2 regions of the Anaerobacillus sp. 63XJN7_4_ISO-PGPR-S23-413 genome follow, and region 2 is predicted to be linked to the other one. Evidence: a T-box and tRNA genes for the amino acid it is inferred to sense, from the RefSeq annotation. Region 2 holds a T-box; the other holds one or more tRNA genes.

Region 1 (4,393 bases), 1.7 Mb from region 2:
ACCACAGAACATATGAAAGAAACAACACATTTTTCATATTTTCTTTACAAACGTCTCTCATCACGACAGAGCTAATAGAATTTTACTCTTCATAATCCGTTTGACGTCCTGATGACGATCACCCTATAATCAGAATGACAGACAGAAAGGAGAAATCATATGGAACCATTCTCAACACCATTTTTCGAAGAAAATTTTCGCCAATACATACAAAAGAATCGTGATGTATTTTCAAAATTAGAAGCAATGAATAGCTATTATCGATCAGTTGTTTCATCAATGATCTATGACAACCTTAACAAAAACTCAGAAATAGTTCGTCGCATTCGCAACCTTGATTCAGCTTACAAAACGATTAAACAAGAAAATACAGACGCATAAGAAAAAGCTCTCTTTACAATAAGAGAGCTTTCTTACGTTTTATTTAGGAAGATCACAAGAGTCAGCAGAACACGCTTCTGCATTGCCACCAACTACTTCAAGCTTATTTCCTTCTCCCCAGGCCTTCTCAACGGCCTGTTCAAACATTTCAACAGGCTGAGCACCTGACACGGCATATTTACCGTCAAATACAAAGAACGGTACGCCCTGAATGCCAAGCTGACTTCCCATAGCTTCATCGTTGCGAACTTCTTTCGTAAATTCTTCAGTCCCTAGCATACGTTTTATATCCGCAGCGTCTAGCCCAAGTTCTTCACCAAGTGATGCAAGCGTTTCATGATCACCAATATTTTTCGATTCGGTAAAGAAGGCATAAAAGAGACGTTCTGACATTTCATTACTTTTACCATGCTCTGTCGCATAGTGAACAAGACGATGAGCATCAAATGAATTCGTTGGAATCATTTTATCGAAATCATACGTTAGGTTTTCTCCAGCAGCTTGCTGCCTCATATTCTCACACATACCCTGAGCTTGTTCTAGACTGACATTGTATTTCCCTGCTAGAAGCTCAGCCATGCTTTCCCCATCCGATTCTTTCGCATTAGGATCAAGTTCAAAGCTTTTAAAGACAACTTCTACTTGATCACGCTGTGGAAAAGCCTGAAGCGCACTTTCAAGACGTCTTTTTCCTATATAACAAAATGGACAAACGAAATCGGACCATACTTCAATTCTCATCGAATCACTCTTTCAGTAAATTGTTTTATCTATCTTATACTTGTATTTTATCACCTCTACTTTTAAATGAGCAGGAATTTGCTCAGTGAGTCATTGAAAACTAGTGATATCAAATAAGAGAAGGAATTAAAAAGAATACAAAAAAGACTTCAACGAGAACGTTGAAGTCTTGTAATAACGTATGTAATGGTACCGGTGGTCGGGTTCGAACCGACACTCCTCTCGGAACACGATTTTGAGTCGTGCGCGTCTGCCAATTCCGCCACACCGGCAAAATACCATATTCAATTCAGGCAGAAAAATAAGTGGTGCCGGAGGCCGGGCTCGAACCGGCACGGAGGTACACCCTCCGCAGGATTTTAAGTCCTGTGCGTCTGCCAATTCCGCCACTCCGGCAGGACTTTTAAGAAAAAATATTAAGATTGGAGGCGGCACCCGGATTTGAACCGGGGCGTAAGGGTTTTGCAGACCCGTGCCTTACCACTTGGCTATGCCGCCTTTTTAAAATGGAGCGGAAGACGGGATTCGAACCCGCGACCCCCACCTTGGCAAGGTGATGTTCTACCACTGAACTACTTCCGCAACAAAAAATGGCTGGGCTAGCTGGATTCGAACCAGCGCATGACGGAATCAAAATCCGTTGCCTTACCGCTTGGCTATAGCCCAAAAATGGGGCGGCTGATGGGAATTGAACCCACGAATGCCGGAATCACAATCCGGTGCGTTAACCACTTCGCCACAACCGCCATAAAGATTTAAAATTGGCAGGGGTAGTAGGACTCGAACCCACACCGGAGGTTTTGGAGACCTCTGTTCTACCTTTAAACTATACCCCTATCAAGATGGTGGAGGGGGACGGATTCGAACCGCCGAACCCTGAGGGAGCGGATTTACAGTCCGCCGCGTTTAGCCACTTCGCTACCCCTCCAAATTGACAATTACCATTGTAATACACATTTTATGAAAGTGCAATGGAATTTGATCTCATTTCGAGAAAATGGTGCCGGCCAGAGGACTTGAACCCCCAACCTACTGATTACAAGTCAGTTGCTCTACCAATTGAGCTAGACCGGCAACATGGTGGCTCCGGACGGAATCGAACCGCCGACACGTGGATTTTCAGTCCACTGCTCTACCGACTGAGCTACAGAGCCATGTTTAAAATATAATTGGTTGCGGGGGCAGGATTTGAACCTGCGACCTTTGGGTTATGAGCCCAACGAGCTACCGAACTGCTCCACCCCGCGATAATGTGAATGTAATTATGCTGCACCTGCTCATTACGCTGTGCACTGTTTCTTTCTCTACAAGGTTATGCTTCGAAGCGTATCCGTAGAAACAACTCGTTGCTGTTTCAAGGAAGTATCGCTTGTTGCTCCACCCCACGATAATGTTAAAATATAAATGGCGGTCCCGACGAGAATCGAACTCGCGATCTCCTGCGTGACAGGCAGGCATGTTAACCGCTACACCACGGGACCTTAGATAATGGTGGAGGATGACGGGCTCGAACCGCCGACCCTCTGCTTGTAAGGCAGATGCTCTCCCAGCTGAGCTAATCCTCCACAAAGTAGAAATGATATATAATGGTGACCCGTACGGGATTCGAACCCGTGTTACCGCCGTGAAAGGGCGGTGTCTTAACCGCTTGACCAACGGGCCCTTGCTGCTATTATGTATGCTAGTGGCGGAGAGCGAGGGATTCGAACCCTCGAGACGGCTTTGACCGTCTACACGATTTCCAATCGTGCTCCTTCGGCCACTCGGACAGCTCTCCATGGCTCCACAGGTAGGATTCGAACCTACGACCGATCGGTTAACAGCCGATAGCTCTACCACTGAGCTACTGTGGAATAATATCAGCCTGGCAACGTCCTACTCTTGCAGGGGGAGATCCCCCAACTACCATCGGCGCTGAAGAGCTTAACTTCCGTGTTCGGCATGGGAACGGGTGTGACCTCTTCGCCATCATTACCAGACTAAGGACTGGATTTCACTTTCGTGATTTACCAGCGACAAAATATATCATACTATATTCCATCATGTTTTTCAAGGAAAATTTTATTCCCTGAAAACTAGATAGCACGCACAACTTTCCAATATGTCCAGCTACGTAAGCCAAATCCTCGATCGTTTCACCTTTTAATTCTGACGCATAAAGCGCGTCTGACTCAAAAGCCTCCAACGCTTGTCGGATTTAAACGGCTTACTTCGCTTTTCGTTTTTAGGTTAAGCCCTCGATCGATTAGTATTCGTCAGCTCCACGTGTTGCCACGCTTCCACCCCGAACCTATCTACCTCATCATCTCTAAGGGATCTTACCAGCTTCATGCTGTGGGAAATCTCATCTCGAGGGGGGCTTCATGCTTAGATGCTTTCAGCACTTATCCCTTCCACACGTAGCTACCCAGCTATGCTCCTGGCGGAACAACTGGTACACCAGCGGTGTGTCCATCCCGGTCCTCTCGTACTAAGGACAGCTCCTCTCAAATTTCCTGCGCCCGCGACGGATAGGGACCGAACTGTCTCACGACGTTCTGAACCCAGCTCGCGTACCGCTTTAATGGGCGAACAGCCCAACCCTTGGGACCTACTTCAGCCCCAGGATGCGATGAGCCGACATCGAGGTGCCAAACCTCCCCGTCGATGTGGACTCTTGGGGGAGATAAGCCTGTTATCCCCAGGGTAGCTTTTATCCGTTGAGCGATGGCCCTTCCATGCGGAACCACCGGATCACTAAGCCCGACTTTCGTCCCTGCTCGACTTGTAGGTCTCGCAGTCAAGCTCCCTTGTGCCTTTACACTCTGCGAATGATTTCCAACCATTCTGAGGGAACCTTTGGGCGCCTCCGTTACACTTTAGGAGGCGACCGCCCCAGTCAAACTGCCCACCTGACACTGTCTCCGCACCGGATCACGGTGCTGGGTTAGAATGTCAGTACAGCCAGGGTAGTATCCCACCGACGCCTCCATCGAACCTGGCGGTCCGACTTCTATGGCTCCTACCTATCCTGTACAAGCTGTACCAAAATCCAATATCAGGCTACAGTAAAGCTCCATGGGGTCTTTCCGTCCTGTCGCGGGTAACCTGCATCTTCACAGGTACTATAATTTCACCGGGTCTCTCGTTGAGACAGTATCCAAGTCGTTGCACCTTTCGTGCGGGTCGGAACTTACCCGACAAGGAATTTCGCTACCTTAGGACCGTTATAGTTACGGCCGCCGTTTACTGGGGCTTCGATTCAGAGCTTCTCCCGTAAGGGATAACCCCT
Region 2 (4,393 bases):
AGCGACGCCGATCATGTTCATCGCATCAGCTCTGTTTGGAGTAAGACCTAGCTCAAGAACTTCATCATTTAGATTCAAGTATTCAAGCGCATCTTCACCAGGTGTCACGTCTTCACTAAATACAAAGATTCCGTCTGCATACTCTTTCGATACAAGTTTACTTTCAATTCCAAGCTCCTGAAGTGAGCAGATCATACCATGAGAAGCTTCACCGCGAAGTTTTGCTTTCTTAATCTTAAAATTGCCTGGAAGTACAGCCCCAACTTTTGCTACAGCTACGTACTGTCCTTGAGCAATATTTGGTGCTCCACAAATAATTTGGACCGGCTCTTCTTCACCAACATTCACCTGACAAATATTCAACTTATCAGCATCAGGGTGTTGCTGACATTCAAGAACGTGACCAATAACCACGCCGGTAATTCCTTTATTAAGCTTTTCGACTGTTTCAACCTCAATACCACCCTTAGTAATCAGGTCTGCTAGTTCATCAGCTGAGTAACTATCTAAATCTACATACTGCTGTAGCCAATTCATTGATACGAGCATGTTTTCTCCTCCTAACTTCCAATCATATTATAGTGAATTAAATTGTTTAATAAATCTGCTGTCATTCGTGTAGAAATGACGTATGTCATCAATACCATATTTCAGCATAGCGATCCGTTCTGGTCCCATACCAAATGCAAACCCAGTGACTTTCTCAGGATCGAAGCCGGACATGCGAAGTACATTCGGATGTACCATACCGCCTCCAAGAATTTCTATCCATCCGGTTCCTTTACATACAGAGCAGCCATTCCCGCCACAATTAAAGCAAGAAATATCCATCTCCACAGAAGGCTCAGTAAATGGGAAGAAGCTTGGGCGAAGACGGATTTCACGTTCTTCTCCAAACATTTTCTTCGCAAATGATTGGAGCACACCTTTTAGATCACTCATGCGAACATTCTCACCAACCATTAGTCCTTCAATTTGCATAAACTGATGGGAGTGTGTTGCATCATCTGTATCACGGCGATAAACTTTACCGGGCACGATGATTTTAACAGGACCTTCTCCATTTAACTTCTCCATCGTTCTAGCTTGCATTGGAGAGGTATGCGTTCTTAATAGCGTTTCTTCAGTTATATAGAATGAATCCTGCATATCTCGAGCCGGATGATCCTTAGGAAGATTTAACGCTTCGAAATTATAATAATCGGTTTCAACTTCTGGTCCTTCCGCAATCGAGAATCCCATACCAAGAAATAGGTCTTCAATTTCTTCGATTACCCTCGTTAGTGGGTGATGATTTCCTCTCTTAATTGGCCGACCCGGCAGAGAAATATCGATCGTTTCTTTCTTTAATCGTTCTTCTACGGCTGCTTTTTCTAAGCGAGTCACTTTCTCCTCTAATTGATCCGAAATCGCTGAGCGAATTTCATTAACGAGCTGCCCCATTTTCGGACGTTCTTCTTTAGACAATTTCCCCATACCTTTAGAAATTTCTGTAATTGGACCTTTTTTTCCAAGGTATTTCACTTTGATATCCTGCACTTCTTTCATTGAAGAAGCTTGCTGAATTTCTGATAGTGCTTCTTCTTTCAACGTTTGTAAACGCTCTTGCATCTTTTCAACCTCCACTTCATTTTCGTGTTTGCTTCTTTTTGCAATAAAAAAATCCTCGCTCCCCAGAAAGGGGCGAAGATTTGATTTCGCGGTACCACCCTAATTCACCGATAGAGTACACCTATCAGCCTTAAGCAAAGAATAACGGCTTGTAAACCGATCCGCTTTCGAACGAACAAAGCGGCAACTCCAGAGCGAATTCGGCAGCGTCCCAATAGAAATGCTTTCAGTCTCGGCATTTCCTCCCTGCAAAGGCAGCGGCAGCTTACTACTCTCCATCATTGTTTTTAACATATATAAGTTGCTTTTAATTATAGAAAAAAATCGCTATATCCGCAAGCCTTATTATGAAGGTAACAATCCATACATCAGAATTCCTGCTGCAACGGCGACATTTAACGACTCTGCTTTACCATATATCGGAATATACACGTTCTCGTCTGCTAAACGTTGAAGCTCGTCTGATACACCGTTTGCTTCGTTTCCAAGAATGACAGCAAACTGAGAAGATGAATCAAGCTCTTGATATGGCGTTCCTCCACTCACTTCTGTTGCGTATATAAGCATGCCAGCTTCTTTTAATTTCTGAACTTCTGTCACCAAGTCCCCTTTTATTACAGGAAGATGAAAAATAGATCCCTGGGTGGATCGAAGCACCTTACTGTTATAAGCATCAACGGTTCCATGTCCAAGTAGAAGGCCGTCGTATCCAGCACTATCTGCAGTTCGAATAATCGTTCCCAAATTACCGGGATCCTGAATAGCGTCCAGTAATAATAGTTTGCCATGACGAGGTAGTTCAGGCTCAACCATTTTACAAACGGCCATAATCCCCTGTGGTGTTTCTGTATCCGTTAGTTCTTGCATCACTTTCTCCGTAACAGTATAGACAACAGGAAGCTCTTTAAACGGATAAGCAGATAAGTCAGTGCCTTCTGTCACAATCAATTCTGTGATTGAAGCTTCAGCCTTTGCAGCTTCTTCTACAATATGTGGACCTTCAATGATATAAGAGAAAGCTTTCTCTCTACCCTTTCGCGTCTGAAGTTTTTTCCAATCTTTCACTTTTTGATTTTTAGCGGATTCGATAATCATTATGCTCTCCTTCAGTTTTCAATGTTTCCATTATAAAGGGTTGAAAGGGAAGATTCCAATAAAACTCATGAAATTTCTTCAATTCGCTCATACTAATGAGGCTTGAACCAACAAGCGAATGAGAAAGGTGAGGTGGAAAGTATGGACCTTAACTTACGCAAAGCGATTCTCGCTAATATTAATGGCAACAACGAGGAGCAACTCGAAGCGACAATCCTCGACGCCATGCAAAGCGGAGAAGAGAAAATGCTCCCTGGGCTTGGTGTTCTTTTCGAAATTCTTTGGAAAGAAGCACCAGAAAATGAGCGAGAGCAAATGCTCTCTTATATGGCACAGGGTGTAAATTAACAAGCAAAATCCGGTGGCAAGAGCCACCGGATTTTGTGTTCTAGTTAAAGATAATTTCTTTCACAGTATCAGCATCAAGCTTTTTAATCACTTCAACAATCAAATTAACTGCATTCTCAAAATCGTCACGATGAAGAATCGCTGCGTGAGTATGAATATAGCGTGTGGCAATTGTGATGGAAAGTGCAGGTACTCCATTTGCTGTTAAATGAATTTTACCTGAATCTGTCCCACCGCCTGCAATAGAGTCAAACTGATAAGGAATATTGTTCTCATCAGCTGTATCTGTTACAAAGTCACGAAGACCTTTGTGACCGACCATTGAAGCATCATACATAATAATTTGAGGACCTTTCCCCATTTTGGATTGAGCGTCCTTATCACTTACTCCAGGAGTATCACCAGCGATACCAACGTCAACCGCAAAGCCGATATCAGGCTTAATCATGTTTGTAGCCGTAGTCGCTCCGCGAAGACCTACTTCCTCTTGTACCGTACCAACGCCGTAGACAGTATTAGGATGCTCTTCTCCTTTTAGCTTACGAAGTACTTCGATCGCAATAGCACAGCCAATACGGTTATCCCATGCTTTCGCCATAAGCATTTTTTCGTTATTCATAACAGTAAATTCACAAACTGGAACAACAGAATCTCCCGGCTTAACGCCCCATTCCATAGCCTCTTCTCGGCTTGAAGCACCAATATCAATGAACATATCCTTCTTGTCGACCGATTTCTTACGCTGTTCAGGAGGAAGAATATGTGGTGGTTTAGAACCGATGACGCCCATAATGTTACCATTACGAGTCATGACGTTAACACGCTGTGCAAGCATAACCTGCTCCCACCAGCCGCCAACTGTTTGGAAATAAAGAAAGCCTTTATCATCAATACGCGTTACCATAAAGCCAATCTCATCGAGGTGACCTGCAACCATAATTTTTGGGCCTTCTGCTTTACCTTTTTTAACCGCAATTAAGCTGCCTAGATTATCATACATGATTTCATCTGAAAGAGATTCAATGTGCTTCTTCATCACTTCACGAGGTTCACGTTCGTTACCTGGTACGCCATTCGCATCAGTGAGTTCTTTCAGCATCTGCAACGTTTCGTCTAGCTTAGCCATATGTATTGCCTCCTTGATATGTATTCTCTGTTCATTATAACGGTTTCCGAAATATTTCACAATTCAGAGGACTCTTGAATCTAATATCCCTGATCCTGTCGAGTATGATTCACTTTATTTTTTTTCAAATACGCTTCATTCATTTCTTCAAACCGTAGCCCGATAAGTTGTCCAAGTAAAAGATAACTTTCCATTAAATCGTTAAATGCTTCC

What was found. A T-box is a leader RNA that pairs with one kind of tRNA and senses whether it is charged. The one in region 2 lies ahead of pheS (phenylalanine--tRNA ligase subunit alpha), so its partner is inferred to be a tRNA-Phe.
Region 1: it encodes a tRNA-Phe, which carries the amino acid that the T-box ahead of pheS (phenylalanine--tRNA ligase subunit alpha) is inferred to sense. The anticodon was not compared.

The regions. Positions count from the first base shown of each region.
Region 1 is NZ_CM149688.1:476,741-481,133, reverse strand. Features, by position in the region: gene yvfG (protein YvfG) at 160-381, shown strand; gene AC0VYO_RS02700 (DsbA family oxidoreductase) at 421-1,122, opposite strand; tRNA gene AC0VYO_RS02695 (tRNA-Leu) at 1,310-1,394, opposite strand; tRNA gene AC0VYO_RS02690 (tRNA-Leu) at 1,429-1,518, opposite strand; tRNA gene AC0VYO_RS02685 (tRNA-Cys) at 1,546-1,620, opposite strand; tRNA gene AC0VYO_RS02680 (tRNA-Gly) at 1,630-1,704, opposite strand; tRNA gene AC0VYO_RS02675 (tRNA-Gln) at 1,714-1,788, opposite strand; tRNA gene AC0VYO_RS02670 (tRNA-His) at 1,793-1,868, opposite strand; tRNA gene AC0VYO_RS02665 (tRNA-Trp) at 1,885-1,958, opposite strand; tRNA gene AC0VYO_RS02660 (tRNA-Tyr) at 1,966-2,050, opposite strand; tRNA gene AC0VYO_RS02655 (tRNA-Thr) at 2,121-2,196, opposite strand; tRNA gene AC0VYO_RS02650 (tRNA-Phe) at 2,201-2,276, opposite strand; tRNA gene AC0VYO_RS02645 (tRNA-Met) at 2,293-2,369, opposite strand; tRNA gene AC0VYO_RS02640 (tRNA-Asp) at 2,528-2,603, opposite strand; tRNA gene AC0VYO_RS02635 (tRNA-Val) at 2,612-2,687, opposite strand; tRNA gene AC0VYO_RS02630 (tRNA-Glu) at 2,710-2,784, opposite strand; tRNA gene AC0VYO_RS02625 (tRNA-Ser) at 2,808-2,899, opposite strand; tRNA gene AC0VYO_RS02620 (tRNA-Asn) at 2,901-2,975, opposite strand; rRNA gene rrf (5S ribosomal RNA) at 2,985-3,101, opposite strand; rRNA gene AC0VYO_RS02610 (23S ribosomal RNA) at 3,348-4,393, opposite strand, start outside.
Region 2 is NZ_CM149688.1:2,994,146-2,998,538, forward strand. Features, by position in the region: gene pheT (phenylalanine--tRNA ligase subunit beta) at 1-549, opposite strand, end outside; gene pheS (phenylalanine--tRNA ligase subunit alpha) at 577-1,611, opposite strand; T-box leader at 1,677-1,902, opposite strand; gene AC0VYO_RS15815 (TrmH family RNA methyltransferase) at 1,957-2,709, opposite strand; gene sspI (small acid-soluble spore protein SspI) at 2,848-3,054, shown strand; gene AC0VYO_RS15825 (M42 family metallopeptidase) at 3,095-4,180, opposite strand; gene AC0VYO_RS15830 (dUTP diphosphatase) at 4,261-4,393, opposite strand, start outside.